4 regions of the Kitasatospora sp. NPDC033851 genome follow, and region 4 is predicted to be linked to each of the others. Evidence: riboswitches for the same ligand, from Rfam matches in the RefSeq annotation. Region 4 holds a riboswitch; each other region holds the start of a gene.
The links. A riboswitch is a leader RNA that binds a small molecule or an ion and turns the genes downstream of it on or off. The one in region 4 is predicted to bind cobalamin.

Region 1 (7,607 bases), on a different contig from region 4:
CCGCACACGTACGGCGTGTCACAGGAATGTAACCACCGGTAATAGCATCGGCGTCGGGAGCTACCGCGGCACCCGGGCCAGCTGGCGGGACTGCGCGACCAAGCGGCCGGACTCGTCCCAGACCTCGGCGTCCTCCTCGAAGTACCCGCCGGCCAGGTTGCGGGTCGCGTGGGTGACGCGCAGCCAGCCCGGGGCGGGCTTGGCCCGCAGGTGGACGGTCAGTTCGATGGTCGGGGCCCAGCCCGGCATGCCGAGGTCGAAGGTGACCGGCGGCAGCGCGTCGGCGACCAGCAGGAGCAGCAGCGGGTCGGGCTCGCGGCCGTCGGCGAGCCGGAACCAGCCCTGGATCCGCCCGTTGCCGGAGGGCTGTCCGAGCGCCCAGCCGACGGTCGCCGGGTCCAGCCGCAGGTCGAAGCGCTCCAGCAGGGCGGCCTGGGCGATCAGCTCCTTGGGCGCGTGCTCCACGCCGATGCACTGGTCCGGCGGCGGCAGCTGCGGAGGCTGCGCGCTGGTGCGCACCTCGCCGTCGGCGGTGGAGAGGTCGCCGTGGCTGGCCACCACGCGCAGCCGCTCGACGCCGTCCTGGCTGAGCGAGGCGGTGCCGGTGGAGAGCCCGCGCCCGGCGCGCAGCACCTCGGTGCGGACGGTGGCCGGCCCGGGGGTGGAGGCGGACAGGTAGTAACCGCTGATCGACACCGGGTCCGGGTGCGTGCCGTGCTCCAGCGACAGCGCGTGTCCGGCCACGGCGAGCAGCAGCCCGCCGTTCACCCCGCCACCGATCTGCCAGCCGGCGCCCAGCTCGGCCTCGTAGCGGCCGGCCTCCTCGGGGTGTCTGGTCAGGGCGATGCCCTGGTCGAACTCGCTGCGGGTCGCGGTGGTCATGTGGGGGGGACCTGCCCTTCGCACGTGGTTCCGAACGCCAAGTTACTGACGAGTAGGTTCCCACCTTACGCCGAGCGGGTGAAACGCGCGACGGCCGCCGGACCCGAAATTTCGGGTCCGGCGGCCGTCTGCGGGGCATCGTCCGGTTATCGGCGGATGCTCGGCTTCAGCTCCAGGAAGCGGGCGAGCAGGCCGTTGACGAAGGCCGGGGAGTCGTCCGTGGAGAACTCCTTGGCGATCTCGACGGCCTCGTCCAGGACGACCGCGTCCGGGACACCGTCCTCCCAGATCAGCTCGTAAGCACCGAGTCGCAGGACGTTGCGGTCCACGATCGGCATCCGGTCGAGCGTCCAACCCACCGCGTACTGCGAGATCAGGTCGTCGATCCGGCGAGCGTGCTGGACGTACCCCTCGATCAGCTCCATGGTGTACTCGCCGATCTGCGGGGTGCCCTCGTCAGGCTTCGGCTCGCGGGCGCGGGCCACCCAGTCGGCGAGGACCTGCTGCGGGTCGACCCCGCGATGGTCGGCCTCGAAGAGGATCTGGAAGGCCCGGGTACGGGCCTTGCTACGTGCGGCCGACACGGACTTACTTCACCCGGCCGAGGTAGCTGCCGTCGCGGGTGTCGACCTTGACCTTCTCACCGGTGGTGACGAAGAGCGGCACCTGGATCTCGGCGCCGGTCTCCAGGGTCGCCGGCTTGGTGCCACCGGTCGAGCGGTCACCCTGGACGCCCGGCTCGGTCTCGGCGATGGTCAGCTCGACGGAGGTCGGGAGCTCGATGTACAGCACCGCGCCCTCGTTGGTGGCGACCAGGGCCTCGAAGCCCTCCAGCAGGTACTTGGCGGCGTCGCCGACGACGGCCTTCTCGATGGTCAGCTGGTCGTAGGTGTCCATGTCCATGAACACGAAGTTCTCGCCGTCCATGTACGAGAACTGCATGCCGCGCTTGTCGACGTTGGCGGTCTCGACCTTGGTGCCCGCGTTGAAGGTCTTGTCGACGACCTTGCCGGTCAGGACCTCCTTGAGCTTGGTACGCACGAAGGCCGGGCCCTTGCCGGGCTTCACGTGCTGGAACTCGACGACAGACCAGAGCTTGCCGCCGTCCAGCTTGAGGACCATGCCGTTCTTGAGATCGTTCGTGGAAGCCACGGGCGCACTTACTCCTGGATATAGCTGTCAAGGAACCAAGGGATTGCGTCCTGCCGCCCACGGCCGTCGAGCGGCCGCGGTCACAGGGCGAGGAGCTCCTTGGTGGTGATGGTGAGCAACTCGGGCCCGCCCTCTTCGAGGGGGCGGACGACGAGCGTGTCCTCGATCCGGACACCACCCTTGCCCGGGAGATGAACCCCTGGGCCGACGGTGACCGGCACGCGGCTGTCCAGTTTACCCATGTCCGACGGACCGAGGCGCGGCGCCTCCCGGATCTCCAACCCGATGCCGTGGCCCACCGGGTGCGGCGAGGCCTCGCTGTGGCCCGCCGCTTCCAGGACCTGCCGGGCGGCCCGGTCGGGTACGCACTGCTCCACGCCCGGTCCGAGCGCCTCCCGGCCGGCCCGCTGGGCCCGGAAGACCAGCCGGTGCAGCTCCACCTGCCAGGGCGCGGGCGCGGCCCCGATCACGAAGGTGCGGGCGGTGGAAACGCCGTAACCGCGGTACTGCGCGCCCATCACGACGGTCAGGAAGTCACCCTCCTCCACCCGGCGGTCGGTCGGCTGGTGGGCGGCCTGGCCGGAGTGGCTGCCGGTGCCGACCGACACCGGGAAGGCGGCCCGGTCCGCGCCGTGGTCGATCATCCGGCGCTCCAGCTCCATCGCCAGGTGCCGCTCGGTGCGGCCGACCAGGATCGACTCCAGCAGCTCGCCGAGCGCCTGGTCGGCGATCTCGGCGGCGATCCGCAGATCGGCGATCTCGTGCTCGTCCTTGACCACCCGCAGCCGCTCGACCACCTGCCCCAGGTCGACCAACCGGGCCCGCTCGGCCAGGCCCGCCACCGCCCGGTGGCGGCTGACGGTCAGGTCGTGCTCCTCCACCGCCAGAGCCGCCACCCCGAAGCTCGCCGCGGCGGCCGCGGCGGCCAGCGCGGTGTCCGCCCCGGCCGCCACCGGCAGCTGGGGGACGTCCGGGGCGATCAGGTGCTCCCCGGAGTCGTCCGGCGGCAGGTCGTCCGGCAGCGCGAGCAACACCCGCTCCCTGGTCAGCAGCAAGGTCGCTCCACAGGGCGCGCAGCCCGTCAGATACCGCACGTTCGCCGCCCGGGTGATCAGCGCCGCATCGGCCCCGGCCGCACTGCAGTGCTCCCTCACCCGCTCCCGCCGACCCGCGTACGCATCCGCCATGCGTCGAGCCTACGAACCCCCGGGCCGAACCGCCCGCCGAGCACTCCCGACGGAACCCCGGGACACCTCGGGCAGGCGCCGTTCGGCGCGCGAGGACAGGGGTCAGCGCGGCGGCCGGGCGGAGACCACCATGGTCAGCGCCGGCATCCGCCGCCCCGGGTTGCGGCAGACGTGCGGGTAGGAGGCGCCGAAGAAGACCGTGCTGCCGACCGGCACCGGGTGTCCGCGCTCGTCGTGCACCAGGGCCGGCTCGCCCTCGTCGACCCGGATGATCTCCACCGTTCCGGCCGGGTGCTGCTCGCGGCCGCATGAGTGACGCTCATGGCGCTGCCGCATGAGCTGTCCTCATGGGGCGGCCGCATGAGCCGTCCTCATGGCCCGACCTCATGAGTCGAGCTCATGAGTCGAGCTCATGGCGCTGCCGCATGAGCGCGGCTCATGCCCCGGCCCCATGAGCCACTCTCATGCCCTCCGGCTCACGACCCCTCGGGTGCCCAGCGCTTCTCGACCCGGGCGAGCTTCCAGTACCCGATCGCCACCGCCCAGACCACCACGAACAGCCCGGCGATCGCGTAGCCGACGTTGTCCAGCGAGATGTCCGCGATCCAGCCGGTCACCGGGTCGGTCAGGTCGAGCTTCTCGTGCAGCACGCCGATCAGTTCGATGGTGCCGATGATGAAGGCCACCGCGATCGACAGCCCAGTGATGGTCAGGTTGTAGTACACCTTGCGAACCGGGTTGGCGAAGGCCCACTGGTACGCGAAGTTCATGAACGTCCCGTCCAGGGTGTCGAACAGGCTCATCCCGGCCGCGAACAGCAGCGGCAGGCAGACGATCGCGTACCAGGGCAGCCCGGAGGCCGCGCCCGAGCCCGCCATCACCATCAGGGTGACCTCGGTCGCGGTGTCGAAGCCCAGGCCCAGCACCATGCCGACCGGGAACATCTGCCCGGGCCGGGTGATCGAGCGGGTCGCCCGGTTCAGCACCCGGGCCATGAAGCCGCGCGAGTCGAGGTGCGCCTCCAGCTCCGCCTCGTCGTACTGCCCGGCCCGCATCGCCCGGAACACCTTGATGATGCCGAGCAGCGCCGCCAGGTTGAGCGCGCCGATCAGGTAGAGGAACACGCCGGAGGTGGTCGTCCCGATCATGCCGAGCCACTTGTGGGTGGCCGAGTCGTCGTCCATCAGCGTGCTCGCCAGCTGCGCGCCGCCCGCCACCAGGGCGGACATGAGGACCACCATCGAGGAGTGCCCGAGGGCGAACCAGAAGCCCACCGAGACCGGCCGCTTGCCGTCCGCCATGAGCTTGCGGGTGGTGTTGTCGATCACCGCGATGTGGTCGGCGTCGAAGGCGTGCCGCATGCCGAGGGTGTACGCGGTGATACCCAGGCCCACCCCGAAGACCTGGGTACCGACCGCGTACCGTTCGGGTGCGACCAGGAAGATGAGCGTCCCGAAGGCCACCACGTGCATGGCCAGGATCACCCCCATCAGCCCGGCCGTACGGACGGTGTCCTCGCGCTTCCACCGGAAGGTGGGCAGCACGGACGGGACCGTTCTCACGCCCGCTTTCACGTCTGCGGCGGCGGTTTCGGGCAGGGTCATCTTCGGATCACGCTCCAGCACCTCGTGGAATCACTTCGTGAGATGCCGTGGCCGGTCTCCTGGCTTACGGGACGTCCGTACCCGCCTTCCCAGGTGCGCGAGGCACCCAGTGGCGTCGTGGGTACGGACGACACTCCTCCGGGGACGGAGGAGTGACCCGATCACAGTGGCGAGGGCCGCTCCGGAATCCGGACCCCTGAGGGTCCGTCACCGGTCTTCCCGAGCACCACGGCGGGCAACACCGTAGGGGCCACGCCCCGACCCATGCAAGGCTGCGCACCTGCGCAGGTGTCCAGGATCACAGCACGCCGCCTGCAAGAATGTCCGCATGCATCTCGTACCGGCCGACCGCGCGGGCCACCGCACCATCGACGGACACCGGGTCTGCGAGGCCATCGCCGCGATCGGCGACGCCGCGCACGTCCGGTCCTGGTCCGAGCGGTTCTCCCTGCTCGCCGACCCCGGACGGCTCGCCCTGCTGCTCGCCCTCCACCGGGCCGGCCCGCTCGCCGTCACCGATCTCGCGGTCGCCACCGGCATGCGCGACACCGCCGTGTCCCAGGCCCTGCGGCTGCTCCGCACGGCCGGTGTGGTCACCGGCGACAAGGACGGACGTGTGGTGCGCTACCGGCTCGTGGACGAGGACATGCGCCCCCTCCTCGACGCGTGCGCCGCCGCCGAGCACCACGAGCCCACCGCAGCGGCGGGCTGACCGACACTCGGGAAACAGCACCCGGCGCGCCACCCCGGATGAGTACGATCATGGTGTGCCGTCCCACCCCCACGTCTGGCCCGCCGACCGCTGGAACACCCGACCGGTCAAGGCCCGCGTGCTGGCGGTCGCCCGCACCCTCACCTCGGCCACCCGGGTCCTGGACGTCCTCACCCTGCTGAACCCCGACGGCATCGCCCGGTACTTCACCGTCAACCCCGGCTCCGCCTTCGCCGACCGCGCCCTCGACGAGTACCTGCACGGCCTGCCCGGCTTCACCGTGCTGGACTGGGAGGACGCCGTCCGGCACCGCTTCGACCTGGCCGTCGCCTGCGCCGTCCACTCCTCCATGCACCGCCTGGACGCCCGGCTCGTCGTCCTCCCGCACGGCGCCGGCTACAACCGCCTGGTGACCGAGTCCACCGGCGACACGGTCAGCGCCGCCGGCCTGTCCCGCAACGAACTCACCCACCGCGGGCGGGTGTTCGTGGACGTCCTCGGCCTCTCCCACCCCGAGCAACTGGACCGCCTGCGGGACTCCTGCCCCGAGGCACTGGACGTCGCCCACGTGGTCGGCGACCCGTGCTTCGACCGGATGCTGCACAGCCGACGCTCCCGCGACACCTACCGCGCCGCACTCGGCGCCGTCGACGGCCGACGGCTCGTCGTCGTCAACTCCACCTGGAGCGAGCACTCGTTATTCGGCCGCCGCCCCGACCTGCCCCAGCGCCTGGTCCGCCGGCTGCCCGCCGACGAGTACACCGTGGCCGTCGTCCTGCACCCCAACATCTGGAGTCGGCACGACCCGGAGTCCCTGCTCGACGCCGCCCGCCGGATGGGCCTGCGCCTGATCCCGCCGCACCAGGGCTGGCAGGCCGCCCTGGTCGCCGCCGACGTCTTGATCGGCGACCACGGCTCGGTCTCCTTCTACGGCGCCGCCCTGGAACGCCCCACCATGCTCGTCGCCACCGGCGCCGCCGAGCTCGACCCGCGCTCCCCCAGCTACGCCTTCGGCCAGGCCGCACCCGTGCTCGACCCCGACGGAGACCTCCCCGCCCAGGTCGAGAAGGCCCTGGCCCGGGACCCCGCCGACCTGCGCGAGATCACCGACCGCTCACTCGCCCGCCGCGGCGAATCCGCCCGGGTGCTGCGCCCGCTGCTCTACTCCTTCCTGGAGCAACTGGACGAACCAGGGGACGAACCGGCCCTGCCGCCCTACCCCAAGCCCGTCCTCGGCCCCGGAGCCGCCGACCGGCCCACCGCCTACGACGTCGAGGGCGCGAGCGAGGGGACGGAGGTCAGCCTGCGGCGCTACCCCTTCGACCCGAAGGACCACAGCCCACGGGGCTTCCACGCCCTCACCGACGAGCACCCCGGCGACGCCCTGCGCTACACGGCCGAGGTCCTCGCCCGGACCGAGGTGCACGCCGAGCGCCCCGCCGAACGCTGGCTCGCCGACTCCGCCGCCGAACTCCCCGGCCTCGCCGTCGCGGTGGCCGCCCTCGGCCCGGACCGTCACCTGCTCCGGCTGCGCACCGGCCTGCTGCTGGCGGCCTGCGCCGAACCGGACTGGACGGGCACCGCCCCCAGCGTCGATCCGCTGCTGCTCGGCTCCGCCGTCGCCTGCTGGCTCGCCGACGGCGGCGACCCGGCCGCCCTCCCCGAGCACGGGCTCACCATCCGCACCGGCGAGCGCCACACCCGGGTGTCCTTCCGTACCGGACCGTAGGGCCCAGACCATAGAGCCCGGACCGTAAGGCCTAGCTCGACAGTTGGCGCAGCCGCTCGCGGCTGCGTTCCGCCAGTTCCTCGTCGCCCTGCTCCTCGGCGAGGGTGAGCAGCAGGGTGTGGGCCTGCGCCTCCTTCGCGTACTGGCTGCGCTGCCCGGCCTGCCGGGCGCAGTCCTCGGCCTGGGCGACGGCGAGGTCCAGCTGTCCGAGCGCCCGGTGGGCCCGGGCGCGGACCAGCGGCAGCTTCATCAGCATGTCGTTGTCGTGCGACTCCTCGGCCTGGGCCGTGGCCTCGGCCAGGACGGCCAGCGCCTCCTCCGGCCGGCCGTCGGCGATCAAC
Region 2 (7,607 bases), on a different contig from region 4:
CACCCGCCCCTTCCCCCGACGCGCCGGCCTCCCCCAGCCCGTCGGCCACCACCCAGAAGCCTCCGGTCAAGAAGCCGACCTCGCCCGCGACCAAGCCCCGGTCGAGTTCCACGCCCGCCGGGTGAGCACGACCCCGCCCCGGCCCGCGTACCGGCCTACGACACCACCGCCCCGGCCCGCGCACCGGCCGCAGACACCGCAGCAGGGAGGCGAGAGCCCCATGACCCACCCCGTCGTGCCCGGAACCGGGCGCCGCGGCCTGCGCCCGTGGTGGTGGCTCGCGCCGACCATCGCGATCGTGCTGGCCCTGTGCGCGGTGCTGATCCCGCACGACTCGCGGGACCCGCAGGCGCCCGTCCGGGCGACCACGGCCGTCACCCCGTTGCCGGCCGCGACCGCCGGCGAGATCTGCTCCACCGGGCAGAACCGCTACCCGTCCCAGGCCGTCGACTCCGGCCGCTACCTGATCAACCCGAACGAGTGGAACGCCACCGGCGGCCTCTGCATCAGCAGCAGCGGCGCCGGCACCGACTTCCGGGTGACCCGCAGCGGGATCAGCCCCGCCAGCCTCACGGACCCGGACCGCGGCCCCGGCGCCTACCCGCACATCAGCACCCAGCTCCAGCCCGGCACCGGCCCGCTGCCCATCCCGGTGGACAACCTGCGGTACGCGACCAGCAGTTGGCAGACCACCCAGGTCGACGGCGGCGTCTACAACGTCTCGTACGACGTCTGGTACAGCAACAGCCGGACCAGCTGCTCCTTCACCGAGAGCGCCGAGCTGATGATCTGGCTGCGCGGCAACGGCAAGACCCCGTTCGGCCAGCGGACCGGCGACCTACAGGTCGGCGGCACCTCCTACCGCGTGTACGAGGCCCCGAAGAAGAGCAGCCACACCCTGATCACCTACGAGATGGCCACCGGCACGACCTCCGTCACCGACCTGGACCTGCGGGCCTTCACCCGCGACGCCATCCAGCGCGGCTACGTCCCGGCCGGCTCCTACCTGTGCGCCGTCCAGGCCGGGTTCGAGATCTGGGACGGCGGCGCCGGCCTCGGCAGCGACTCCTTCTCGTTCCAGGCCGCCGCCGGACAGCCGAGCGGCGCGATCACCTCGGCCCTGCCCGGTCTCTGTCTGGACAGCCGGGTGGCGGGCGATCCGGCCGCGGTCGGCGCCGGCACCTGCGACGGCTCGCCGGCCCAGACCTGGACGATGGGGGACAACGGCTCGATCGGGCAGAACGGGCGCTGCGTCGAGGACCCGGGCCTCGGTTTCCCCGTCCTCACCGGCTGCACCTCGCGGCCCGACCAGCGCTGGCGGGTGACCCCCACGGGACAGCTCGCCAACCAGGACACGGGGCGCTGCGTCGAGAATCCGGGTGCTGCCGGGAGTGCGGGTCCGAGCGCTGCCGCCAGTGCCGGTCCGAGCGCCTCCTCGAGCGGGACTGCGAGCGCCTCCGCGGGCGCCTCTGCGAGCGCCTCCGCGGGCGGGACCACCCAGGTGCGGATGCGCCCGTGCGATGCCCGTACGGGCCAGGGATGGCACCCTCCAGCCTGAGCAGATTATCGCACGATGAGTCGAACAGTCGTGCCCCGCGACACTACATGTGGGGCTGCATCGGACTCGCGCCACTAGATGTATGCTCATCCCTGCTGTCGATGCAGGGGAACCCGGTGGGAATCCGGGACTGCCCCGCAGCGGTGAGCGAGCGGCTCCAAGAGCCCTGCCCGCGAGTCCGATGACCTGCCGACAGCGTGCGCCACGGCCCTCCCGCAGAGGCCGCGCCAGCACCAGCAGTACCTTCCGGGCCTCGCGGGCGGGCCGGGGATGCCACCGTCGCACGGACGCCGCTTGCGCCCGCGCGCGTGCTCCCCTGCCCCGATCGCCCGGTACTCCGATCACCGCCGACGATCGCCGCCAGGAGAGAGCGCCTTGACCACCGCTGCCTCAGCCACCCTGCCCGCCCAGGGCTCCGGTACCGCCTTCACCGACCCGAAGGTCTCCGACCCCGGCGGCGCCCTGCTGCGGCTGCTCACCGACCGCAGCGTCGACCTCACCGAGGTCGACCCCGGCCATGTCGCCGCCGCCGCGCTGCGCGGCCGCCACGCCGGCTCGGACTTCGCCGAGCTGCGCGGGCTGGCCGTGGACGCCGCCGCGTCGATGATCGCCGAGGACCCCCAGTACTCGAAGCTCGCCGCCCGCCTGCTCGCCCTGGAGATCGTCGACGAGGCGAACAGCCAGGGCTCCACGTCCTTCTCCGCCTCGATCACCGTCGGCCACGCCGAGGGCCTGATCGGCGACACCACCGCGGAGTTCGTCGCCAAGCACGCCGCCGCCCTGGACGCGCTGATCGACACCAAGGGCGACGACCGCTTCGAGTACTTCGGCCTGCGCACCGTGCAGTCCCGCTACCTGCTGCGCCACCCGATCACCCGCAAGGTGATCGAGACCCCGCAGCACTTCCTGCTCCGCGTCGCCTGTGGCCTGGCGGTCGGCGACAACGAGCAGTCCGTGCGCGAAGTCGCCGAGCTGTACGGCCTGATGAGCCGCCTGGAGTACCTGACCTCCTCGCCGACGCTCTTCAACTCCGGCACCCGCCACCCGCAGATGTCGAGCTGCTACCTGCTCGACTCCCCGCTGGACAACCTGGACTCGATCTACAACCGCTACGCGCAGATCGCCCGCCTGTCCAAGCACGCCGGCGGCATCGGCCTGTCCTACTCGCGCATCCGCTCGCGCGGCAGCCTGATCCGCGGCACCAACGGCAAGTCCAACGGCATCGTGCCGTTCCTGCGCACCCTCGACTCCTCCGTCGCCGCCGTCAACCAGGGCGGCCGTCGCAAGGGCGCCGCCTGCGTCTACCTGGAGACCTGGCACGCCGACATCGAGGAGTTCCTCGAGCTGCGCGACAACACCGGCGAAGAGGCCCGCCGCACCCACAACCTCAACCTGGCGCACTGGATCCCGGACGAGTTCATGCGCCGGGTCAACGCCAACGCGGACTGGTCGCTGTTCTCCCCGGCCGACGTGCCCGAGCTGGTCGACCTGTGGGGCGCCGACTTCGACGAGGCCTACCGCAAGGCCGAGCTGGCCGGCAAGGCCGTGCGCACCATCCCCGCGCAGACCCTGTACGCCCGCATGATGCGCACCCTCGCGCAGACCGGCAACGGCTGGATGACCTTCAAGGACGCCTCCAACCGCGCCGCCAACCAGACCGCGCTGCCGGGCCGCACGGTGCACTCCTCCAACCTGTGCACCGAGATCCTGGAGGTCACGGACGACTCCGAGACCGCCGTCTGCAACCTCGGCTCGGTCAACCTCGGCGCCCACGTGGCCCCCGGGGCGTCCGCCGACGACCTGCTGGGCGCCATGGACTGGGAGCGGCTCGACGCCACCGTGCGCACCGCCGTCACCTTCCTCGACCGCGTCGTGGACATCAACTTCTACCCGACCACCGAGGCCGGCACCTCCAACTCCCGCTGGCGGCCCGTGGGCCTCGGCGTGATGGGCCTCCAGGACGTCCTCTTCAAGCTGCGGCTCGACTTCGACTCCGCCGAGGCCGCCCGGCTGTCCACGCTGATCGCCGAGCGCATCATGCTCACCGCCTACGAGCGCTCCGCCGACCTGGCCGAGCGGCTCGGCCGCCACGAGGCGTACGGCGAGACCCGCGCCGCCCGCGGCGAACTGCACATCGACCACTTCCCGACGGCCGCCCCGCAGTGGGCCGACCGCTGGACCGCGCTGCGCGCCCGCATCGCCGAGACCGGCCTGCGCAACTCGCTGCTGCTGGCCATCGCGCCGACCGCGACCATCGCGTCCATCGCCGGCGTGTACGAGTGCATCGAGCCGCAGGTGTCCAACCTGTTCAAGCGCGAGACGCTCAGCGGCGAGTTCCTCCAGGTCAACCCGTACCTGGTGCGCGAGCTCAAGGAGCTCGGCGTCTGGGACCAGCAGACCCGCGACGCGCTGCGCGACGCCAACGGATCGGTGCAGGAGCTGAACTGGCTGCCCGCCGAGGTGCGGTCGCTGTACCGCACCGCGTGGGAGCTGCCGCAGCGCGCGCTGATCGACCTGGCCGCGGCCCGCATGCCGTACCTGGACCAGAGCCAGTCGCTGAACCTGTTCATGGCGGCGCCGACCATCGGCAAGCTCAGCTCGATGTACGCCTACGCGTGGAAGGTCGGTCTCAAGACCACCTACTACCTGCGTTCGCGCCCGGCCACCCGCATCGCCCAGGCCGCGTCGGGTACCGCCCGCGCCGCCGCGCCGGTGCCGGCCAACACGATCCCGGTGGGCACCCCGACCCTCACCCCGGAGGAGGAGGCCGCGCTGGCCTGCTCCCTGGAGAACCCCGAGTCCTGCGAGGCCTGCCAGTGAGCACCCCCGAAGACCGCAAGATGCTGCTCGACCCCGGCTTCGAGCTGACCCTGCGCCCGATGCGCTACCCGTCGTTCTACGACCGGTACCGGGACGCCATCAAGAACACCTGGACGGTCGAGGAGGTCGACCTTCACTCGGACGTCGCCGACCTGGCGAAGCTGAGCGAGGGCGAGCGCCACCTCATCGGGCGCCTCGTCGCGTTCTTCGCGACGGGCGACTCGATCGTCGCGAACAACGTGGTGCTGAGCCTCTACAAGCACATCAACTCCCCGGAGGCGCGGCTCTACCTGAGCCGGCAGCTGTTCGAGGAGGCCGTGCACGTCCAGTTCTACCTGACGCTGCTCGACACCTACCTTCCGGACCCGGAGGACCGCAACGCGGCCTTCGCCGCGGTGGAGAACATCCCCTCCATCCACCAGAAGGCCCAGTTCTGCTTCAAGTACATGAACGCGGTCGACCACATCGACTCGCTGCAGACGAAGGAGGACAGGCGGGCGTTCCTGCTCAACCTGATCTGCTTCGCGGCGTGTGTGGAAGGCCTGTTCTTCTACGGCGCGTTCGCCTACGTGTACTGGTTCCGGAGCCGGGGCCTGCTGCACGGTCTCGCGACCGGTACCAACTGGGTGTTCCGCGACGAGTCCATGCACATGGACTTCGCGATGTCGGTCGTCGACACCGTGCGCGAGGAGGAGCCCGACCTCTTCGACGAGGAGATGGCCAAGCAGGTCACGGAGATGCTGGAGGAGGCTGTCGAGGCCGAGCTCCAGTTCGCCCAGGACCTGTGCGGCGACGGTCTGGCCGGCATGAACACCGACTCGATGCGCCAGTACCTGGAGGCCGTGGCCGACCAGCGCCTGGCCCGCCTGGGCATGCCCATCCGGTACGGGTCCACCAACCCGTTCGGCTTCATGGAGCTCCAGAACGTCCAGGAGCTGACCAACTTCTTCGAGCGCCGGGTGTCGGCGTACCAGGTGGCTGTCGAGGGCTCGGTCTCCTTCGACGACGACTTCTAGAAGAGCCGGATACGACAGAGGTGCCCCGCACGGCCACAGCCCGTGCGGGGCACCTCTGTCGTATCAGTCGGTAGAAAACTCGCCGGACTTGACCCCGGCGAGGAAGGAGGACCACGCGTCAGCCGGGAAGAGCAGAGCCGGCCCGTCAGGGTCCTTCGAGTCACGTACCGGTACGACACTGCTGAAGGAGTGGGCTTCCCGCCATCGGGAAGCGGCTCAGGGTCTGGGCCGATAGCCGTCGCTCGACGAGCACCCCGGCCGGCCGGGCCTTGGTGGCGCAGGAAGTCGGCCGGTTCGACTTCCTGCGCCACAACGAAGATGCGCGCACCGGTCGACGCACCACGGCAGTGCTATCGGCGTGCTCCACCCGTCCGGCTGAACTCCCGGGGCCACACCGGCACCGCACGCACACGTACCGCCCACCTCCGGTTACGGTCCGGCGCACAGCCGTACGACGAGACGAGAGGGGCCCACGGTGACGACGACCGGAATCCTGGACTACGAGAGCGACGCGATCGTCCAGCTGATGAACATCGCGGAGAAGGACTGGACGGAGCAGGAGCTCAAGGACGCGCTGCAGCGGGCGATCATGCTGGAGCTGTCCACCATCCCGCCCTACGCCACCGCGCTCTGGTCGATCACCAGCCAGGACAGCACCCAACCCGTCCGCAACACCATCCGGGAGATCATCTTCGATGAGATGTCGCACTTCGGCCTGGTCTGCAACATGCTCACCAGCATCGGCGGCACCGTCGTCCTCACCGACCCCGCCACCGTCCCGAAGTACCCGGGCGAGCTGCCCGGCGGGGTCAACCCGGGGCTGGTCGTCTCCCTCAGCGGGCTGACGCGGGAGTCGGCGGGCCTCTTCTCCGACATCGAGAAGCCCGAGAACCCCCTCGCCTTCGCCGCCGACGGCAACACCATCGGCGCCTTCTACCAGCGGATCGCCGACGTCTTCCCCAACTTCGCCCACCTGCTCACCGGTCAGAACCAGGTGACCTTCCCGCTCTCGAGCCACGGCGCCGGCAACGACATCGTCCCGATGAACACCATCGACGACGTCCTGAAGGCGATCCACATCATCCAGACCCAGGGCGAGGGCACCACGGCATCCCCGGACAACCCCTTCCCGGGCGCCCCGGGCGAACTCGCCCACTACTACGCGTTCAAGGAGATCGCCGTCGGCAAGAAGCTGGTCAAGAACCCCACCACGGGGAGGTTCGAGTTCACCGGCCCCGACGTCCCGCTCCCGGACACCGCCCCCGTCGCCCGTGTCCCCGAGGGCGGCTGGGCCAACGACCCCGCCAACACGCCCGACCAGGCCACCGCCACCGCGCTGCACGACTTCAACAAGACCTACAGCGACATGCTCCGCGCCCTCTGCTCGGCCTGGAGCGGCAACCCGAACTCGCTCTTCGACGCGATCGGGCACATGGGCGATCTGGGCGACGCCGCACGGACGATCAACGCCATCAAGCTCCCATCGGACCCCCACCTCGTCTACGGCCCGGAGTGGCTCTTCGTCGCCAACTGACCGGACGCGTGCCCCCGCCCGCCCGGCACGGAACGCCGGGCGGGCGGGGGCAGGGCAAGCGGGGGCAGGGCAAGCGGGGGCAGGGCAAGCGGACAGGTCACGCCTCCGCGACGGCCTCCAGCGGGCTCAGGGCCGCCGCCCGCCGGGCCGGGACGGCCGCCGCGACCGCGCCGAGCGCGAGCGATCCCAGGCAGACGAGGGTCAGCGTCCCCCAGGGCAGCGCCAGCGCGTACTGCTCCATCGCACCGCCCGCCAGCGCCCCGACCGCCCAGGCGCCGAACAGCCCGCCGGCCAGGCCGAGCAGGGTGCCGAACGCGGCGACCGTCACGGCCTCCAGGCGGATCATCCGACGGACGCCGGCCCGATCCATGCCGATGGCCCGCAGGACACCGATCTCCCGCGTCCGTTCGGTGACGGACATCGCCAGCGTGTTGACGATCCCGAGCGCGGCGATCACGACGCCGATCGCGAGCAGCCCGTACATCAGCGTCAGCAGGTCGCTCATCGTCCCCGCCGCCTCGCGCACCAGCGCGGCCCGGTCCTGCACCTTGAGCAGCGGGTTGTTGCCCACCGCCGTCCGCAGCCCGTTCTCCGTCGCGCCTTCGCCGCGCACCAGGACCCGCTGGACGGTGCCGGGCCTGTAGCTGTCGCGCTGCACCTCGTCGCGGGTGCCCAGCAC
Region 3 (7,607 bases), on a different contig from region 4:
TCCTCCAGCACCTCGGTGCGCCCGTCCCAGGCGGCGAGCGCGACGGCGGTGCGGGCCATCACGATGTCCGCGCGCAGGCCGTCCACCTCGAACGCGGCACACACGGCGGTGATCTGACGAAGCGCCACCTCGGTCAGCTCGACCTTTGGCAGCAACTCCCGTGCGGCGGTGACGCGTTCGGCGAGTGCCCGCTCCTCCTCGGCGAACCGCGCGGCGAAGCCGGCCGGGTCGGCGTCGTAGGCGAGCCGGCGGCGGACCACGTCGGCGCGCTCGGCCGGGTCCCGGGTGGCGGCGATCTCGACGGTCAGGCCGAACCGGTCGAGCAGCTGCGGCCGCAGCTCGCCCTCCTCCGGGTTCATCGTGCCGACCAGCAGGAACCGGGCCGCGTGCCGCACCGACACGCCCTCGCGCTCGACGTACGAGCGGCCCATCGCGGCGGCGTCCAGCAGCAGGTCCACCACGTGGTCCTGGAGCAGGTTCACCTCGTCGATGTAGAGCACGCCGCGGTGCGCCTTGGCGAGCAGCCCGGGCTCGTACGCCTTGACGCCCTCGGCCAGCGCGCGCTCCAGGTCGAGCGAGCCGACGATCCGGTCCTCGGCCACGCCGACCGGCAACTCGACCAGCTGGGACGGCCGTTCGTGGCTCCCGGCGGCGGAGTGCGGCCCGTCCGGGCACTGCGGGTCGGGCGCGGCCGGGTCGCAGGCGAAGCGGCAGCCGTCCACGGCGGCGATGGACGGCAGCAGGCCGGCCAGCGCGCGCACCATGGTCGACTTCGCGGTGCCCTTCTCGCCGCGGACCAGCACGCCACCCACGGCCGGGGAGACCGCGTTCAGCAGCAGCCCCAGCCGCAGGTCGGCCATGCCGACGATCGCGGTGAACGGATAGCGGACGTCAGTCATGCGTCACTCCCAGGTGCCCCGGGCGCCAGGAACGGCAGCGATCCGGCCGCCGGCACCCCGCCCTCGATCAGCTTCCACAGCGCGTCGGTGTCCGCGTGTTCCTCGATCAGGTCGCCCAGCCGGTCCAGCCGGGCCTCGCGCGCCTCGGCGAAGGAGGTGTCCGGCGCCGGGACGAACGCCCGGCCCGCCAACTCGGCGACCTCGCGCAGGAGTTCGCGACGGAAGTCGTCGTTCTCCAGCACGCCGTGCCAGGTCGTGCCCCAGACCGAGCCCACCCGGCAGCCGTCCAGACTCTGCCCTCGGCCATCGGAGACGAACGCCTGGCCCCCCTCCACGGCCACCACCCCGTGGTGGATCTCGTAGCCCTCGACCCGGTGCCCGAACGCCTCGCCGACCGGCCGCGCCAGCACCTTCTCGGCGCCGAACCGCACCTGCGTCGGCAGCAGGCCGAGCCCGTCGACGGCGCCCGCCTTGGACTCCACCTCGTCGACGATCCCGCGCGCCAGCATCTGGTAGCCGCCGCACACCCCGAGAACCGGCAGCCCGGCCGCCGCCCGCGCCTTCAGCGCCGGCTCCAGGCCGCGCTCGCGCAGCCAGGCGAGGTCCGCCACGGTGGCCCGGGTGCCGGGCAGCACCACCAGGTCGGCGTCGGCCAGCTCCTCGGGTCTGGTGGCCCAGCGCACCAGCACGCCCGGCTCCTGCGCCAGCGCGTCCAGGTCGGTGAAGTTGGACAGCCGGGGGAAGCGCACCACGGCCACCCGCAGCACGTCCGCCCCGAGCGGCCCGCGCCCGTCGACCCGGTCCACCACCGTCGACAGGTCCAGCGAGTCCTCGGCGTCCAGCCACAGTCCGGGCAGCATCGGCAGGGTGCCCAGCACCGGACGGCCGGTCAGCTCGTGCAGCATCTCCAGCCCGGGCGCCAGCAGCCGCGCGTCGCCGCGGAACTTGTTGACGAACCAGCCGGCCACGTGCCGCTGGTCCTCCGCCGACAGCAGCGCCAGCGTCCCGTACATCGCCGCGAACACGCCGCCGCGGTCGATGTCCCCGACCACCACCACCGGCAGCCCGGCGGCCGTGGCCAGGCCCATGTTGGCGATGTCGCGGTCGCGCAGGTTGATCTCGGCGGGCGAGCCGGCGCCCTCGCAGACGACCACGTCGTAGCGGCGGCGCAGGTCGGCCAGGCACTCCAGGGCGCGCTCCAGCAGGACGGGCTTGCGCTCGCGGTAGTCCAGCGCACCCACCTCGGCGACCGGCCTGCCCAGCAGCACCACCTGGCTGCGGCCGTCCGCGCCGGGCTTCAGCAGCACCGGGTTCATCGCCGCCTCCGGCTCCACCCGGGCGGCCTGCGCCTGCATCGCCTGGGCCCGCCCGATCTCGGCGCCGTCGGCGGTGACGAAGGAGTTCAACGACATGTTCTGCGCCTTGTACGGCGCGACCCGCACACCCTGGCGGGCCAGCCAGCGGCAGATGCCGGCCGTCACCACGCTCTTGCCCGCGTCCGATGTCGTCCCGGCGACCAGCAGCGCGTTGCTCATGCCCCACCCCTCCTCTTACCGAACGCCCTGATCACGAGATGCCCCGCGACCGTCGTACCCAGTGCCAGCGCGCCCACCCGCCGGGAGAGCGCGCAGGCCCGCTCGATGTCGTCCACCGTCACCGGCCGCAGCTCCGCGCCCAGCACCGGACGGTGCTCCACGCGCTCGCCGTACTGCAGCGTGCCGCCCAGCCGCACGCCCACCGCCCCGGCGAACGCCGACTCCGCCTGGCCCGCGTTCGGGCTCGGGTGCGAGGAGCCGTCGCGCCGCCAGACCCGCCAGGCCGTCCGGGGCTGCGGGGCGGCGGCCACCGTCAGCAGTGCGGTCAGCCGGGCGCCCGGCCAGCCCGCCACGTCGTCCAGCCGGGCCGAGGCCCAGCCGAACCGGGCGTAGCGCGGCGAACGGTGTCCCACCATGGCGTCCAGGGTGTTCACCGCACGGAACGCCAGCAGCCCGGGCGTGCCCGCCAGGGCACCCCAGGCCAGCGCGTTCACCACGGCGTCGGCGGTGTTCTCGGCCACCGACTCGACCACCGCGCGGGCGATCTGCTGCCCGTCCAGCGCGCTCGGATCCCGCCCGCACAGGTGCGGCAGCCGCTCCCGCGCGGCCCGCAGGTCGCCGTCCTTCAGCGAGCGGCCGATGGCGCGGGCCTCCCGGGTGAGCGAGGTGCCGCCGAGGACCGTCCAGGTCGCGGCCGCCGCCAGCGCCGCCCGGCCCAGCGGGCGCCGGCCCACCGTACGGTCCAGGGCGAGCGCGCCCGCCGCGACCGCGCCCACGCACAGCGCCGTGTACCCGGCCCCGGCCGTACGGTCGTCGCGCCACAGGCGCCGCTCCAGCCGGGTCGCCGCGCTGCCGAAGACGGCCACCGGGTGGCCCCGGCGCGGGTCGGCGAAGCGGGCGTCGGCGGCGTAGCCCGCGACGGCGCCCAGTGCGAACGCGGCGGCGCGGGCCAGGGGGCGTCCGGTCGCAGGACGGACGGTCACAGGACGAACGCCGGAAGGGGGCTGATCGGAAGACAACTCATCGGGAGACAGCTCGGCGGAAGGCCGCTCGGAGTCCGGTGGGGCGGGGCAGCCTGCATCGCGTGCGTGTCCTCACTCAGGGTCCGCGCCCTGGATCGACGTAGCGGGGGCGAGAGTCTCCTGGCTTCCGGGTCGGACACACCCCCGGGGCCTTCCAGCGGCTTCTGACGGCCCGCCGTGGCGATCATTCCGAGCGTGCTCCCCGGTGACAGTGGCGGGACCGCGCCGGACTCGCACCGGCTTCCTCTCCATGCCTCCGATTGGCCCCAGGATCCCATCACGCGGCCGAACCGGGAGTCAACCGAGGTCACGGAGGGGTTGGTCACACCGGGCACCGCCCCGACGCGCTGTGGGATCGCCCAGCGGAGCACCGCCCCCGGACCGGCCGCTTCGTGGGTTCGGTCGCTGGGGCGCACCGCGGTCCGCGCCTACCGTTCGGTGGCATGCGTCGCAGAAAGACCCCCACTGTCCCGCCTCCGGTGCCGTTCTCCCCCGCGGCCGCCCGCGCCCACCGGGCCGGCCTCGGCCTGACCCCCGAGCAGGTCGCGGAGGGCATGGCCGCGCACGGCGTCCGGCTGCTGCCCGCCCACGTCCTCGCCTGGGAGGCCGGCGAGCTGCGCCCCAGCGAACCGGAGTTCATCGCCCTCGCCCGCGCCCTCTGGTGCCCCGCCGCCCAGCTGATGGACACCCGCCCGGTACGGCTGCGCGACCACCGCGTCGCCCGTGAACTCGGCCAGGCCGCCGTCGCCGACCGCACCGGCACCGTCCTCGCCACCTACCGGCAGGCCGAACTGACCGGCCAATGGGACGGCGACGAGGAACAGACCCGCGCCCTCGCCGAGGTCCTCGACCTGACCCTGCCCGAGCTCGTGGAGGCCACCGGCCGCCGGGAGGCCCTCGGCCAGCTCCTCCGCCAGTGCGTCGCGGGCCGCTGGCAACCCCACCTCCGCGCCCTCGCCCGCATCGTCCCGGCCCCCGCCGACACCCTCGCCGCCGCTCTCACCGTCCTCCACCAGGAACACCACGTCCCCACCCACTGGGGCGCCACCACCCGCGCCGCCCCACCCCCCACCACCGACTCCCTCACCCCCCGCTTCTGGCACCTCCTCGACGCCGCCACGGACTGACCCCGCGCCCCGACGCCGGACCCCGTCCCCGCGCCCCGACCCCGCGCCGAGTGACCCGGACGGCCCAGCCCGGTGGCCGGGCGGCCGGGGCGCCGGTGGACTGGTGCACGAACACCGTCCGGTCCGTGACCAACAGAGCGGGGATCGATATGCGCTGGGGAACCGCCGCCGTCGTGGCGGCCGCCGCCGTCGGAGCCGGGGCCGTCGTCCTGGTGATCGGCCGCCGGGCCTCCGAGCGGATGGTCCGCCCGGTCACGGCCGTGCAGGAGTCCGGGCCGGTCCTGGTCCGCGGCCTCGGCGTCGGGCGGATCACCTTCAGCCGCAGCCCCGAGAGCCTGCGTCCCGGCCGCTGGGCGGTCGAGTGGGACGACGGCGGCCACGCGGTCGTCGAGGAGGTCCTGCACAGCGACGAGGAGGACGTCACCCGTCGGCTGGTCCGCGCCGACCGGGGCACCCTCGTCCCCGGCGCCGAGGTCCGCTTCAGCCCGCGCGTCCACGTCGGCGACCCCACCCGGGCGCTCGGCCTCGCCTACACCGAGACCGCGGTCGACGGCGAACTCGGCGCCCTCCCCGCCTGGTACCTCGACGGCAAGCGCGGCACCTGGGTGATCCTCGTCCACGGCCCCGAGGCCGACCGCCAGCAGACCCTTCCGGTCCTGCCCGTCCTCGACCGTCTCGGCCTGCCCGCCCTCGCCGTCACCTACCGCGGCGACGAGGGCGCCCCGGCCTCCCCGGACGGGTACAGCCACTTCGGCGAGACCGAGTGGCGTGACGTCGAGGCGGCGGTACGGCTGGCGCTCGCCCACGGCGCGGGTCGGGTGATCCTCTACGGCTGGTCGGTCGGCGCCACGATGGTCCTGCAGACGGCGGCCCGCTCCGCCTGGGCGTACGCCGTCAGCGGTCTGATCCTCGACTCGCCGGTCCTCGACCTGCCGGCCACCGCCCGCGGCGACGCCGAACGGCTGGGCTTCCGGGGTGCGGCCGTCGAACTCGGCGCCCTCGCCGCCCAGGGCCGCACCGGCGTCGACCTCGCCGACTTCTCCCGCATCGCCGAGGGCGCCGACCTGCGCGTCCCGACCCTCCTCCTGCACAGTCCGGCCGACCGGGTCTCCCCGTTCCGCAGTGCCGAGCGCCTCGCCGCCGCCCGGCCCGACGTGGTCGGCCTCCAGCCCTTCCCCGGCGCCGACCACGGCACCCTCTGGAACTCCGCCCCCGACCACTACACCGAACTCCTCCGCCGCTGGCTCACCCCGCTCCTCTGACCGGGAGCCACCGCCCGTGCGGAGCGCGGGAAGTCGGACCCGCCGACTTCTCGTGCTCCAAGATCGGCCCGTCCCGCGCGCCCATCCGTCCGGATCCGGGCTCGACAGCCCTGCCGCCCGCCGACGGCTTCGGCGCGGCCCGCAGCGGTCGCCGCGCCGTGAGGGGCACATTTTTGGCCCCGCACACCACCCTCCCCCTCACGTTCCGTGACCGCTCGAACGGCCGCAGCAACCGTCGCGACTGACCTGGCATGAGCAGGCCACACGTTTCCGGCCAGGCGGTTTGCCTCTGTTGCCCGATCTTGCGGAGGTGTCGCCACCGGGCGCCCGGTCGTACGGACAACCGGATGTGACAGAAGGCCGGTACAAGGGGAAGACTGCTCGACGTGACGTCTCGGAACCCGCGCGACCGTGATGCCCCGCTCCCGCCTCCGATCGGTACCGGTGCGACGGTGACCCGTCTCCCCGGTACGGCCCACCGGCCAGCCGGTGGCAGGCCGAGCGGGGCGGTTGTACCCCGTAACGGCGTACCCCGGCGACGGGGACCCGCGCCGGCGCCCGGACGGGGCCGGGTTCCCGTGCCGGAGGGCTTTCCGGCGCCGGCCGAGCTGGCGCCGCTGGCCCGCCGGATGCTGGTGGACGCCGTCCGGATCGCCCGCTGGGCCGGGGAGCTGCCGGAGATCGACAAGCGTGGCGAGCTGCTCCCGGAGGACGCCCGTGCGGCGGGCCGGGCGCTGGCCATGACGGTCGGTGCCGCCGCCAAGGCCTGGGGGCAGGCGCTCCTGGTGGGCCTGGTGGAGGCCCGGGACACCGGGGCCGGTCCGGGCTGGCGCCTGCACGCCTGGGAGCACGACGACGAGGCCGTGGTGCGCGGCTGGTCGGCGCTGTTCGACGCCTGGACCCTGCTCGCCCCGGTGCCGCCCGCCGCGCTGCGCGGGGTGTTCGCCGTACTGGCCGGGCAGGCCGTGGACCAGGCTCCGCAGCTGCTCTCCTTCCTGCACCTGGTGGACGGTCCGGTGGCCGAGAGCGAGCTGCTGGAGCTGCTGCGCCGTGGCCTGGACGAGCGCCGGGTCGGCGGGGCCGGCGGTCCGGGCCTGTCGCCCGTGCCGCACGCGGCCTCCGCGGTGTCCGCGGTCCGCGGCACCTGCCGGGAGCCGCAGATCGACACCCCGGCCTCGCCCTCGGACGTGGCCGCCGTCCTGGACTGGATGCTGGACGGCCTGGCGGCCGTCGGCGCCCTGACGCGCAGGAACGAGGCCGCCGAGCTGTCGCCGCTCGGCCACTGGGCGGTGCGGGCGAAGCTGGAGGAGATCTGCACGGTCGCGCAGACCGCGGCCGGGCACATCGAGCAGAGCGCTTTCGAGCTGCTGAACGCCTGTGCGGACTACTCGCCGGGCCCGGCCCGCGCCGAGTACCGCGCCTGGGTGGCGGCCCGTCCGGCGGACCGGGCGGTGGCCGAGCTGCTGGAGGCGGCACGGGGCGACGACGCGCTGGTGCGCGGGCTGGCATTCGAGGCGCTGCGGGTGGCCGGAGGGCCGGCCGAGCAGGCGGTGCGGGCGGCGGTGGACGCGCCGGTGCTGCGCCCGTACGCGCTGCTGTGGCTGGCGGAGCGCGCGGACGAGGGGGTTTCCCCGGCGGACGTGCTGGGCGCGGACGACGCGGCCTGGCTCTGGGTGGACACGGCGGCGGCGGTGCTCGACCACGGCGAGACGGAACTGCTGGTGGGCCATGTCGAGGGTGCCTCGGCGGGCGACCCGGTGCG
Region 4 (7,607 bases):
CCAGACCTTCTCGGTCCAACCGCGGGCGGTGGAGGCGCGGTTGAGGCTGGTGCCGCCGACGGCGGTCACGTACTGGGAGGCGGCCGGGTACTCGACGCCGTAGCCGGAGTCACCGGAGGAGACGGTGATGGCGACGCCGGGGTGGTTGAAGTAGCTGGTGTCGGAGCTCGGGTCGGTGGAGTCCTCGCCGCCGCCGTAGCTGTTGGAGACGTACTTGGCGCCCATCGAGACGGCGGTGTTGACGGCGGCGCCGAGGTTGCTCATGTTGGCGTCGTCGGACTCGACCAGCAGGATGTGGCAGTTGGGGCAGACGGCGCTGACCATGTCGACGTCGAGCGAGATCTCGCCGGCCCAGCCGCTGTCGGCGGTCGGGTAGCTGGTGCCGCCGCGCTGGTCGACCTTCCTGAAGCAGCCGTTGGCGGTGGTGCAGGCGGGCAGGCCGTACTGGGAGCGGTAGGTGGCGAGGTCGGACTCCGCGTTGGGGTCGTCCTGGGCGTCGACGATGGCGACGGTGGCGCCGGCGCCGGCCGAGGTCGGGAGGTTGTAGGCGGAGGCGAGGTCGCTGGGGCCCAGGCCGGAAGGGTTGATGTCCGGGGCCAGGGCGAGGTGCTGGACGAGGTCGGTGCGGGCGAGCGCGAGGCAGGCCATTTCGCCGGGGTGGGTCGGGGCGGCGCAGACGTGCTTGGTGGTGACACCGGTGGTGGGGCCGGTGCCGGCGGTCCCGCCGGGGACGGCGGCGGCGCCGGGGGCGGTGGCCGCGAGCAGGCCGGTGGCGGCCAGCGCGAAGGCGGGCAGGGCGGCGAGCAGTCTGCGCGCCCGGGCAGGGCGCGCACCGCTGGGGGAGTGGAAGCGCAAGAGTCGACCCTCCGTGGGGGTGAGGGCGCGGCCGGTGCCGGCAGTTGGGGTGCTCGCCGGGACGGGCTCGGGCCCGTGCTGACGGATCGCGTGCAGGTGCTCGCCGGCCACGGCGGATGGCCGTGGACCGGCATGGTGCTTGCGCTGTACGGGAGGTGGGGCACGCACCCCGGGTGAGCAGGGTGGTGTGGCCATGACATGCATGGGCATGTCGGAGGCCCGTACCGTTCACGGTCGGGCCCGGCCGCTTCGGTACCGCCATGAGGTTACTGACGGGTGTTCGACAACCTCAAGGTGCCGTTCGCAGCCTTTACCGGGCTTTGCCCATCAATTGTCCGGAGGATGAGGCGGGTTGCTCCGCACCGGCGGAGGCGGGCTGCTCCGCACCGGCGGAGCCGGGTCGCGACGCCGGTGGGTGTCGGTGGGTCCCGCCGTGACGAGCCGTCATGTTCCGACTCCCGCGATGGGGAAGCCCGGTCCTCCGGCCGCTCCTCGCGTCGACGCCGTCCCAGTATCCGGACGATTTGAGCGAATCCCTGTTCAGCTCCCGCGGTCCTGCGCCTAAGCTGGCCGTGCAGCTGGTTCGCCCTGTCCGCCAGGCAGGCGCGTCGCAAGAGGGAACCCGGTGGGAATCCGGGACTGCCCCGCAGCGGTGAGTGGGAACGACCGCCGTCATACGCACTGGGCCCGGGACGGGTCTGGGAAGCGACGGCCAGTAGGTGTCCGCCCTGGAAGCAGGGCGGCTGTGCCCGCGAGTCCGAAGACCTGCCACTGCCCGCGCGCGACCGATCGCGCGCGGAGATCCGGTGACCTCGAGGGCGGGTCGGCGTACCTACCAGACGGAGCCGCGCCCACGTGCGGGCGCCCGTCCGGTTCGTCACCCCTTCGCGCCTTCGTCCCGTCATCGGGGACCAGAGGAATCAGGCTCGCGAAGGAGAGTCCCTTGACAGCGAAGTCCGCAGCGACCACCACCAGCACCACCGCAGTCGCCACCACCGCCACCACCACCGGCGCCGCAACCACCACCGCAGCCACCGCGTACGGCTACCCCCGGCAGGGTCGCAACCGGGAACTGAAGAAGGCGATCGAGGGGTACTGGAAGGGCGCGGTCACCGCCGAGGCGCTGCTGAACACCGCCGCCGACCTGCGCCGGGAGAGCTGGGCCCAGCTCGCCGAGGCCGGGGTTGGGGAAGTCCCGACCGGAGACTTCTCCCTCTACGACCACGTGCTGGACACGACGGTCGCCGTCGGCGCGATCCCCGCCCGACACCGGTCCGCGGTCGACACCGATCCCCTGGACGGCTACTTCGCCATGGCACGCGGCACCCAGGAGGTGGCGCCGCTGGAGATGACCAAGTGGTTCGACACCAACTACCACTATCTCGTACCGGAGTTGGGCCCCGACACGGTCTTCGCCGCGAACCCGGCCAAGGCGGTCGCCGAGCTGCGCGAGGCCCTCGTCCTCGGTCACGCCGCCAGGCCGGTGCTGGTCGGTCCGGTGACCTACCTGCTGCTCGCCAAGCCCGCTCCCGGGGTGGCCGAGGACTTCCAGCCGATCACCCTGCTGGACCGGCTGCTGCCCGTCTACGCCGAACTGCTCGCCCACCTGCGGGCGGCGGGCGCCGAATGGGTGCAACTGGACGAGCCCGCCCTCGTCCAGGACCGCGCCCCGGCCGAACTCAACGCCGCCGCCCGCACCTACCGCGAGCTGGGCGGCCTCGCCGACCGGCCCAAGCTGCTGGTCGCGAGCTACTTCGACTGCCTCGGCGACGCCCTGCCGGTGCTCGCCAAGGCCCCGGTCGAGGGCCTGGCGCTGGACTTCACCGGCCCGGCCGCCGCCAACCTGAACGACCTCGCCGCCGCCGGCGGCCTGCCCGGCAAGCGGCTGGTCGCGGGAGTCGTGGACGGCCGCAACATCTGGATCAACGACCTGGAGAAGTCGCTGGCCACCCTGGCGACCCTGCTCGGCCTCGCCGACAGCGTGGACGTCGCGCCGTCCTGCTCCCTGCTGCACGTGCCGATCGACGCCGCCGCCGAACGCGACATCGACCCGCAGATCGCCCGATGGCTGGCCTTCGCCCGGCAGAAGGCCGCCGAGGTCGCCCTGCTGGCCCGCGGTCTGCGGGAGGGCGCCGGTGCGATCACCGCCGAACTCGCCGCGAACCGCGCCGACCTGGCCTCCCGGGCCACCTCCCCGATCACCCGCGACCCGGCGGTCCGGGCCCGGGTCGCCGCCGTCACCGGGGCCGACACCCGCCGCGCCCAGCCCTACCCCGTCCGGGCGGCGGCCCAACGCGCCCGGCTCGGCCTGCCGCTGCTGCCGACCACCACCATCGGATCCTTCCCGCAGACCACCGAACTGCGCGTCGCCCGCGCCGACTTGGCGGCCGGTCGGATCGACGCGGGCGCGTACCGCGAGCGGATGGCGGCCGAGGTCCGCGAGGTCATCGCCTACCAGGAGAAGGCCGGACTGGACGTCCTGGTGCACGGCGAGCCCGAACGCAACGACATGGTCCAGTACTTCGCCGAGCAGCTCACCGGCTACCTGGCCACCCGGCACGGCTGGGTGCAGTCCTACGGCACCCGCTACGTGCGGCCCCCGGTCCTCGCGGGGGACATCTCCCGCCCGCGCCCGATGACCGTCGACTGGTTCCGCTACGCGCAGGGCCTGACCGCCCGCCCGGTCAAGGGCATGCTCACCGGCCCGGTCACCATGCTCGCCTGGTCCTTCGTCCGCGACGACCAGCCGCTCGCCGACACCGCCCGCCAGGTCGCCCTCGCCCTGCGCGACGAGGTCACCGACCTGGAGGCCGCGGGCGCCGCCGTCGTCCAGGTCGACGAGCCGGCCCTGCGCGAAACCCTCCCGCTGCGGGCCGCTGACCGCCCGGCGTACCTCGACTGGGCCACCGAGTCCTTCCGCCTCGCCACCTCCGGCGTCCGCGCCGACACCCAGGTCCACACCCACATGTGCTACGCCGAGTTCGGCGCCATCATGACGGCGATCGACGACCTCGACGCGGACGTCATCTCCCTGGAGGCCACCCGCTCGCACATGGAGGTCGCCGGAGAGCTCGCCGAGGCCGGCTACCCGCGCGAGGTCGGCCCCGGCGTCTGGGACATCCACTCCCCGCGCGTCCCGAGCACCGACGAGGCGCTCACCCTCCTGCGGGCCGGCCTCGCCGCCATCCCGGCCGAGCGGCTGTGGGTCAACCCCGACTGCGGCCTGAAGACCCGCGGCTGGCCGGAGACCCGCGCGTCCCTGGACAGCCTGGTCGCCGCCGCCCGCCGCCTGCGCGAGGAACTCGCCGGCTGACCCGTCGGCCGACGGCCACCGGGGCGGAGGCGGCACTCGCCGCGTCCGCCCCGGTGGGCCGGGCCGTTGCCGGTTGCCGGTCGCGGATCGCCGGTTGCCGCCGCCGGTCGCTCGTTGATCGCTTGTCTACCGCGCACTTCTACGGTCGGGCCATCGGCAAGTTCCGCACCGCTCAGAAGGATTCCCATGATGGACCCCACCGTGTCGTCGGGCCGCGACGCGCCCTGGATCGGCGACGATCCGCGATTCACCGAACTGCGCGCCGCCTACCGCACGTTCGTGTTCCCGGTGACGGCGGCCTTCCTGCTCTGGTTCCTGGCGTACGTGCTCTGCTCGGCCTATGCCCGCGACCTCATGGCGACGAAGGTCGTCGGGAACGTCAACGTGGCCCTGGTCTTCGGACTGCTGCAGTTCGTCTCGACCTTCGGCATCGCCCTGGCCTACGGCCGGTTCGCCGCCCGGCGGCTGGACCCGCTGGCCGCGGCCCTGCGGAGCGTGGCGGTGTCCCACCCGACAGCCCCGGCCCCGGCCGGCCACGGCGGCGACCAGGAACCGACGGAGAACCAGGCATGACACAGCACCTTCCGCTCGCCGCGACGACGGCGCAGTCGGCATCGAACAAGGCCCTGACGATCGGCCTGTTCGTCGCCCTGGTGGCGGTGACCCTCGTCATCACCCTCTGGGCGCGGCGGAGCACCCGGGGCACCGGCGGCTTCTACACCGGCGGCGGCGAGTTCTCCGCGCTGCAGAACGGCATCGCGATCTCGGGCGACTACCTGTCCGCGGCCTCCTTCCTCGGCATCGCCGGGATCATCGCGCTCTCCGGGTACGACGGCTTCCTCTACTCGATCGGCTTCCTGGTCGCCTGGCTGGTCGCGCTGCTGCTGGTCGCCGAACTGCTGCGCAACACCGGCCGGTTCACCATGGCCGACGTGCTGGCCGCGCGGCTGCGCAGCGGGCCGATGCGCACCGCAGCGGGCGTGTCGACCATCGTGGTCTCGATCTTCTACCTGATCGCGCAGATGGTCGGCGCGGCGACGATCGTGGGGCAGCTGCTCGACGTCAAGGGCAGCGCCGCGCAGATCTGGACCATCGCCGGGGTCGGCGCCCTGATGATCGTCTACGTCGTGGTCGGCGGGATGAAGGGCACCACCTGGGTGCAGATCGTCAAGGCGGTGCTGCTGATCGCCGGCGCGGCGACGATGACCGTGTGGGTGCTGGCGAAGTACGGGTTCAACATCAGCCACCTGCTCGGGGACGCCGCGGCGGCGTCCAAGAAGGGCGACGCCTTCCTCCAGCCCGGCCTGAAGTACGGGGCGACCGACGGCTGGTCGAAGCTCGACCTGGTCAGCCTCGGCACCGCCCTGGTGCTGGGCACCGCGGCGCTGCCGCACGTGCTGGTCCGCTTCTACACCGTCCCGACCGGGCGTGACGCACGCAAGTCGGTGAACTGGTCGATCGGCATCATCGGGGTGTTCTACCTGATGACCCTGGTGCTCGGCTTCGGCGCGGCCGCGCTGGTCGGCACGGCGACGATCAAGGAGAAGGACCCCTCCGGCAACACCGCCGCCACCCTGCTGGCCGAGCACCTCGGCGGCGGCGCGGGCACCACCGGCGGCTCCCTGATGCTCGCCTTCATCGCGGCGGTCGCGTTCGCCACCATCCTGGCGGTCGTCGCCGGGCTCACCCTGACCTCCTCGTCGTCGTTCGCCCATGACCTGTACGCCAGTGTCATCCGCAAGGGCCGGGCCACGGAGCGGCAGGAGCTGGTCACGGCGAAGGTCGCCGCCGTGGTCATCGGCGCGGTCGCGGTCGCCCTGTCGATCTTCGCCAGGGACCTCAACGTGGCGTTCCTGGTGGCCCTGGCCTTCGCCATCGCGGCCTCGGCCAACCTGCCGGCGATCCTGCTGACCCTGTTCTGGCGGCGCTTCACCACCTTCGGCGCCAAGTGCGGCATCTACGCGGGCCTGGTCAGCGCGATCGGCCTGGTGCTGCTCTCCCCGATCTGCTGGGGCGGCGCGAGCAGTACGGTCCACGCCGTGAAACTGACGGCCGCCCAGGCGAAGGACTGCGGGGTGCCGGCGGCCGGCAAGCAGGTCGGCAACGCCACGGCGCTGATCTCCTGCACCACCACCGCGCCGATCCCGCTGCAGAATCCGGGCGTCATCTCGATCCCGGTCGGGTTCGCGGCCGCGGTCCTCGGCTCCCTGGCCGGCGGCCGCCGCCGTCGCGACGAGGAGTCGGACCCGCGCCGCTTCGAGGAGTTCGAGGTCCGCGCGCTCACCGGGGCGGGGCGGTAGACCGTGGCACCGGGCTCCAACCTCGACGAGTTCCTCTCCGACCTCGCGCGCTACGCCGCCGCGGACGTCCTGACCGCCCAGCTCACCGCCGACACCCTGCGCAAGTACCTGCGGGCCGGACTGATCGTTCCCGACGACCTGTGCGCCGGCGACACCGACGGCTACGCGCAGCGTCTGCTGCATGCCGGACGGACACACTCCGTGGTGGCCCTGACCTGGCTGCCCGGGCAGTCCACCCCGATCCACGACCACGTCGCCTGGTGCGTGTCGGGTGTGGTGGAGGGCGTCGAGGTGGACGAGGCGTACCGGCTGTGGCGGCTCCGCCGCTCCGGCCGCCGGGTGCTCGCGCCGGCCGGCCGGACCACCTGCTCGCCCGGCCGGGTGCAGCTCCTGGTGCCGCCGGACGAGGACATCCACCGGGTGTCGAACGGCGGCACCGGCCGCGCGGTCTCCCTGCACGTCTACGGCGCCGACATCTCGCTGAACGGGGACAGCTCGATCAACCGGGTCTTCGGGCAGGACCTCGTGGACGCCCCGCCGGACGGGGCCCGCCTGGTGAGCTGGCGGCGCCCGGACGCTCTGGCCCCCTGACCGGCACCCGGCGCCCTGACGGGCTGCGGACTGACGGGCCGTCCGATGTGCACGGCCCGTCAGCCGCGTCCCGGGCGGGCATGCCGCCGCCGCGTCACGCGGGGTGGCGGGCGCCGGGGATCTTCCACCAGAGGAGCCAGACGCCGGTGGAGACGATCAGCGCGTTCACGACGATCGGGCCCGGCATCGGGCTGTAGCCGTGCAGGCCCATCCACCCGATGGAGTCGACGTACATGACGGCGTAGAACAGCGCCACGTCGAAGATCAGGAAGAGGGCCCACACCAGCCCCGGGTGGAGACGCGGCCGGGGCAGCGCGTGCACGAGCGAGATCACGGCCGTGGCGGCGATCACGCGCGAATAGTAGGAGGGCGGCAGGTAGGACAGGTCGTTCCACGGCAGCGCCAGGCCGACGGCCCAGAGCAGCGCCATGCTGCCGATGAAGCGCAGCAACCGGACGACGGCTGGGCTGGTCCCGGGCGTGCCGTCGGTGCCACCGGTGCCGTCGGTGCCGTCGGTGCCGTCGGCGGTCGGCGCCACCGCCGGCGGG

Region 1: another riboswitch for cobalamin. It lies ahead of nicT (Nickel transporter NicT); the one in region 4 lies ahead of metE (5-methyltetrahydropteroyltriglutamate--homocysteine S-methyltransferase).
Region 2: another riboswitch for cobalamin. It lies ahead of ACZ51D_RS04920 (ribonucleoside-diphosphate reductase subunit alpha); the one in region 4 lies ahead of metE (5-methyltetrahydropteroyltriglutamate--homocysteine S-methyltransferase).
Region 3: another riboswitch for cobalamin. It lies ahead of ACZ51D_RS16805 (cobalamin biosynthesis protein); the one in region 4 lies ahead of metE (5-methyltetrahydropteroyltriglutamate--homocysteine S-methyltransferase).

Annotation. Positions count from the first base shown of each region.
Region 1 is NZ_JBVIRL010000004.1:211,474-219,080, reverse strand. It holds gene ACZ51D_RS10485 (thioesterase family protein) at 61-882, opposite strand; gene nusB (transcription antitermination factor NusB) at 1,029-1,466, opposite strand; gene efp (elongation factor P) at 1,471-2,034, opposite strand; gene ACZ51D_RS10470 (M24 family metallopeptidase) at 2,115-3,221, opposite strand; gene ACZ51D_RS10465 (cupin domain-containing protein) at 3,324-3,557, opposite strand; gene nicT (Nickel transporter NicT) at 3,698-4,825, opposite strand; cobalamin riboswitch at 4,858-5,071, opposite strand; gene ACZ51D_RS10455 (ArsR/SmtB family transcription factor) at 5,154-5,537, shown strand; gene ACZ51D_RS10450 (hypothetical protein) at 5,593-7,266, shown strand.
Region 2 is NZ_JBVIRL010000002.1:385,127-392,733, forward strand. It holds gene ACZ51D_RS04910 (glycoside hydrolase family 26 protein) at 1-125, shown strand, start outside; gene ACZ51D_RS04915 (GH12 family glycosyl hydrolase domain-containing protein) at 221-1,558, shown strand; cobalamin riboswitch at 1,641-1,766, shown strand; gene ACZ51D_RS04920 (ribonucleoside-diphosphate reductase subunit alpha) at 1,958-4,378, shown strand; gene ACZ51D_RS04925 (ribonucleotide-diphosphate reductase subunit beta) at 4,399-5,394, shown strand; partial or broken gene ACZ51D_RS04930 (DUF397 domain-containing protein) at 5,458-5,574, opposite strand; gene ACZ51D_RS04935 (ferritin-like domain-containing protein) at 5,870-6,928, shown strand; gene ACZ51D_RS04940 (ABC transporter permease) at 7,026-7,607, opposite strand, start outside.
Region 3 is NZ_JBVIRL010000007.1:293,516-301,122, forward strand. It holds gene ACZ51D_RS16795 (putative cobaltochelatase) at 1-899, opposite strand, end outside; gene ACZ51D_RS16800 (cobyric acid synthase) at 896-2,434, opposite strand; gene ACZ51D_RS16805 (cobalamin biosynthesis protein) at 2,431-3,417, opposite strand; cobalamin riboswitch at 3,571-3,702, opposite strand; gene ACZ51D_RS16810 (helix-turn-helix domain-containing protein) at 3,900-4,583, shown strand; gene ACZ51D_RS16815 (alpha/beta hydrolase family protein) at 4,709-5,845, shown strand; gene ACZ51D_RS16820 (hypothetical protein) at 6,424-7,607, shown strand, end outside.
Region 4 is NZ_JBVIRL010000009.1:249,936-257,542, forward strand. It holds gene ACZ51D_RS19860 (putative Ig domain-containing protein) at 1-855, opposite strand, end outside; cobalamin riboswitch at 1,417-1,642, shown strand; gene metE (5-methyltetrahydropteroyltriglutamate--homocysteine S-methyltransferase) at 1,799-4,168, shown strand; gene ACZ51D_RS19870 (DUF485 domain-containing protein) at 4,355-4,741, shown strand; gene ACZ51D_RS19875 (solute symporter family protein) at 4,738-6,468, shown strand; gene ACZ51D_RS19880 (cysteine dioxygenase family protein) at 6,472-7,059, shown strand; gene ACZ51D_RS19885 (serine/threonine-protein kinase) at 7,154-7,607, opposite strand, start outside.